Regions from separate parts of the Xenorhabdus poinarii G6 genome, predicted to be linked through region 2. Evidence: predicted binding sites of a transcription regulator. Region 2 holds the regulator's gene; the other holds the start of a gene.
The links. Region 2 encodes ArgR, which controls arginine synthesis, uptake and breakdown. Its sites were predicted from a motif close to ANTGAATAAAAATACANT; they were not measured.

Region 1 (2,477 bases), 610 kb from region 2:
AATAACCCGCAGTAATCATCGGATATGATGAGTGTGATTGGATTAAGATTAATGCTGATAAGGTTTACAATCCTGTAAATTCAGCACCAAAATTTTGGAACGGCGCTGGTAGTTATACAGCGCCTGTTTTTCCACGGGCAATAGCTCAATGCCTGCTGGCTCAAAACCTTTCTCCTGAAACCAGTGAATACTGCGAGTTGTGAGCACGAACAGTTTTTCCAACCCTGCCTGTTTAGCGTGGTGGATAATGGCATTTAACAATATTTCCCCTCTGGCAGAGTTCCGGTAATCCGGGTGCACTGCAACGCAGGCCATTTCCCCGATTTTTTCATCAGGATAAGCGTACAGGGCAGCACAGGCGATAGTGACATTATCGAGTTCTATCAAGGTGAAATTATCAATTTCCATTTCCAGTTGTTCCCGTGAACGGCGTACCAGGATACCCTGTTGCTCCAATGGGCGAATAAGTTCAAGAATGCCACCAATATCATTGATATTGGCTCGGCGTATCTGTTCGGAACTCGCCATCACGATCTGAGTACCAATTCCTTCGCGGGAGAATAACTCCTGAATTAACGAGCCATTTTCTTGATAACTGATTAAATGGCTGCGGTTGACACCACGGCGACAGGCTTTAACTGCCCCTTTTAAGAAACGTGCAGTGTCTGAGTAGCGCTCAGCTGAGTTTTCCAATTTGCACAGATGAGCCTCTCCTTCATCGGGCAGTAACTCTGAGAGAGTATTTCCTTTTTCGTCAAGCACCCCCTGAGAGGCGCAAAATCCAATTAATTTTTCTGCTTTTAATTTAATCGCCAATTGTGCGGCAATTTTTTCGGAAGTCAGATTGAAACTTTCTCCGGTGACAGACACCGCAACCGGCCCAATCAGCACGATCGTGCCATTATTTAATTGTTGGTTGATCGCTTTCTCGTCAATTCGGCGAATTCGGCCACTGTGGCAATAATCGATGCCATCATCGACCCCTAAAGGTTGGGCGATAATAAAATTGCCACTGACAACATTAATATTGGCACCTTGTAATGGTGTATTACTTAAGCTCATGGAAAGACGCGCTGTGATATCTAATTGTAATAATCCCGCGGCTTGTTTAACCAAATCCAAGGCTTTGCTATCTGTTACTCGGGTGTGCTTGTGATAAACCGATTGGTAGTTGTGCTCCGCAATATTCTGTTCGATTTGTGGGCGAGCACCATAGACGACGATTAAGCGAATCCCCAAATTATGCAGCAGACCAATGTCATTGATGATATTAGGAAAATTGTCATGCGCAATGGCTTCACCGCCTAACATAATGACAAACGTTTTGCCTCTGTGTGTATTGATATACGGAACTGAATGACGAAAAACCTCAATCAATTCAGTATTTCTTTCTTTCATGGCGCCCTCTCTGAGTGAATTTTTATTCGTATTTTATGTATTTTTATTCTTTTGTGACGGAATGGCAAGGGGGAATACGGATAAAAATAACGCTATTATTGATATTGGCATACATGGATTAGGGGGATTAAAAATGTATTTTTTGATGACAGGCGTTCACGAATTAATTAGAGTGCCGGCTTAACGATTATCTCTGGTAAAAAATTATTAAGTTTGGTTGTTTTTAAATGGAATAAACGATGAGTCATTCAGACCATAATATTTCACGTCGTCGCCTGTTAAAAGGTGTAGCGGCTGTATGGCTATTAAGCATCAGTCCAGTGGGCTATGCAGCGACTTCGAACGTTATTGCTGTTCGTATTTGGCCTGCGTCCAGTTACACCAGAGTGACGTTGGAATCGAATATTCCCCTTAAATATCGCCAGTTTTCACTTTCAAATCCGAATCGGATTGTGATTGATTTGCAGGGTATCCAGCTTAATCGTGTGTTGAGCGGGATGGGGGCACAGGTTCAGCCACGCGATCCTTACTTGAAATTAGTGAGGGCAGGGCAATTTAACCCAAAGACAGTGCGTTTGGTTTTTGAAATCAAGCAAGCTGTTGCGCCGCATATTTTTACATTACCCCCCATTGCAAAGTTTAAACACCGTTTAGTCCTCGATCTGTATCCTAAAAAAGCGGCTAATGTGGATGATGACCCTTTACTGGCTTTGCTGGAAGAGTACAACAACGGAAGTCTGGCGCAGGATTTACCCGTCAGGCATCGTAAACCCGGCAAAGCAGGGCAAGACCGGCCGATTGTGATTATGCTTGATCCCGGTCATGGTGGTGAAGATACTGGCGCGATCGGAAAATATAAGACGCGTGAAAAAGATATTGTGTTGCAAATTGCCCGCCGCTTACAGGCACTTATCAAGCGTGAGCCGGGTATGAAAGTTTACATGACACGTAATGAAGATGTCTTTATTCCGTTGAAGGTGAGAGTGGCGAAAGCCCGTAAGATGCAGGCTGATCTCTTTGTGTCTATTCATGCCGATGCGTTTACAAATCGCTCTGCTCGGGGATCATCGGTGTTTGCG
Region 2 (2,477 bases):
CCAGATTACGAATGATACCCGCATTGATGTTAAACAGATCGGAGCGATCCATACCCGGTTTACGAGCCACACCCGCAGAAATCAAGACGACATCTGCACCGACCAGTGCCGGAGTTGCATCTTCTCCAGCAAAACCAGTGACATTCACTTCCGTTGGAATATGGCTCAGATCGGCAGCCACCCCTGGGGTCACCGGAGCAATGTCATACAAGGAAAGTTCTGAACCTGAAGGAAGTTGGGTCTTAAGTAGAAGGGCAAGTGCCTGACCAATACCACCGGCTGCACCGAGAACTGCAACTTTCATCCTGATACTCCTTAAATAAGTGCGATAAAATAAAAAAACAATCTGTTAACAGTCAGATTATCCACCTAATGGCTCGATGATGGAATAGCAAAGTTGCTCCATTTTAGATAAAAGGCTTATCTGTTAATGAGATAACGGGCACTTTTTGGAGAATAATTTCCGTTGTATTCCCCACCAATGGGTGGATAACTGTCCGCTTCCCTTTCAACCGAAACAATCCCATTTAATTAACAATACATTTACTATGCTTAATCGGGTGAAAAGGAAAGGTGATTGATCAGCAGAGGATATCCCTCTACGGTATACGCTATCTGTTGGTTTTTCTTCTCTTTCTTGAATAAAAATGCACGCTTTTGCATAATGTCGACCTGATAATGGATTCAACGAGGGTGAAATATGCGTATTTCTTCGAAACAGGAAGATTTGGTAAAAGCGTTCAAAGCATTATTGAAGGAAGAAAAATTCAGCTCTCAAGGTGAAATTGTTTCAGCACTGCAAGAAGAAGGGTTTGAAAACATCAACCAATCTAAAGTTTCCAGAATGCTGACAAAATTTGGTGCCGTCCGAACCCGTAACGCCAAAATGGAAATGGCCTATTGTCTACCGGCAGAACTGGGCGTTCCCACCGCGACCAGCCCCTTAAAAAATCTGGTATTGGACGTCGATTATAATCATAGCATTGTCGTCATACGCACCAGCCCCGGCGCGGCGCAATTAATTGCACGCCTGCTAGATTCCTTAGGGAAAGCGGAAGGGATCCTCGGCAGCATTGCGGGTGATGACACTATTTTTTCTACACCAGCACAGAACTTTACAACCAAACAGCTCTACGAAGCGATTCTCAACCTGTTTGAACAGGAACTGTAATCTGTGGCGCAGCCGTATGCTCATCCAATCCAATTGCATACGGCTGCGCATAATCAATAAACCACACGGGTTTTCTTCGTCAATTCAGCCAGCAGCTTCTGATGGATGCCATCAAATCCACCGTTACTCATAACCAGAATGTGATCGCCCGGCTGTGCCGTTTCGACAATCATTTTAACTAATGTATCGATATCCGCACTCCAGCGGGCGGGTTGAATGCACTGCTCCGCAATTTCAATCACTTGCCAGGGAATATTGCTCGGTTGATAGAGGAAAACCTCATCAGCCCTCCCCATTGCAGGCGCAATCTCATTTTTGCCCATTCCCATTTTCATGGTATTAGATCGAGGCTCCAGTACAGCCAGAATACGAGCCATGCCGCCCACTTTACTTCTCAGCGCTTCCATTGTCGCTAAGATGGCCGTTGGATGATGAGCAAAATCATCATACACCGAGATACCATTAACTTCGCCGCATAACTCCAGACGACGACGGGCATTGATAAATTTACCCAGCGCCCGACAAGCCTCCTCAGGCTGAACACCGACATGATGAGCGGCCACAATCGCGATCAAGCCATTATGCATATTGTGTTCACCCACTAATGACCACTTCACTTCACCCTGCAATTCACCACGATAAAAGACTTGATAGTGACTGCTATCGTGACTGACTTTCTTCGCCTGCCAGTGACTACTTTCTCCGACCTGTTCCAGCTCACTCCAACATCCCATCGCGAGTACTTGTTTCAAATTCACATCATTATCAGGAACAATGATCTTACCGATACCTGGCACGACTCTGACGAGATGGTGGAACTGTTTTTGAATAGCCGCTAAATTTTCAAAAATGTCAGCATGATCAAATTCAAGATTGTTCATGATCAGTGTACGAGGACTGTAATGAACAAATTTCGAACGTTTATCAAAAAAAGCACTGTCGTATTCATCGGCTTCAATCACAAAAAACGGGCTTTCACCGATTTTTGCTGAAACCTCGAAGTTACCCGGCACACCGCCGATCAGAAACCCCGGTTGATAGCCACAATGCTCCAGAATCCAGGCCAACATGCCCGCCGTTGTTGTTTTACCGTGTGTGCCTGCAACAGCCAATACCCAACGCTCCGGCAAAACATGATCATGCAGCCATTGTGGGCCTGAGGTATAAGGAATGCCACGATCCAGCACGGCTTCGACACAAGGATTACCGCGCGTCATCGCATTACCAATAATCACCAGATCCACAGCAGGATCGAGTTGTTCCGGGTCGTATCCTTGGATCAACGCAATCCCCTGTTTTTCCAACA

Region 1: the regulator ArgR is predicted to act here: its motif matches at 1,433-1,450, upstream of argA (amino-acid N-acetyltransferase).

The regions. Positions count from the first base shown of each region.
Region 1 is NZ_FO704551.1:298,706-301,182, forward strand. Features, by position in the region: gene recD (exodeoxyribonuclease V subunit alpha) at 1-5, shown strand, start outside; gene argA (amino-acid N-acetyltransferase) at 49-1,398, opposite strand; gene amiC (N-acetylmuramoyl-L-alanine amidase AmiC) at 1,638-2,477, shown strand, end outside.
Region 2 is NZ_FO704551.1:3,347,293-3,349,769, forward strand. Features, by position in the region: gene mdh (malate dehydrogenase) at 1-304, opposite strand, end outside; gene argR (transcriptional regulator ArgR) at 701-1,171, shown strand; gene mpl (UDP-N-acetylmuramate:L-alanyl-gamma-D-glutamyl-meso-diaminopimelate ligase) at 1,225-2,477, opposite strand, start outside.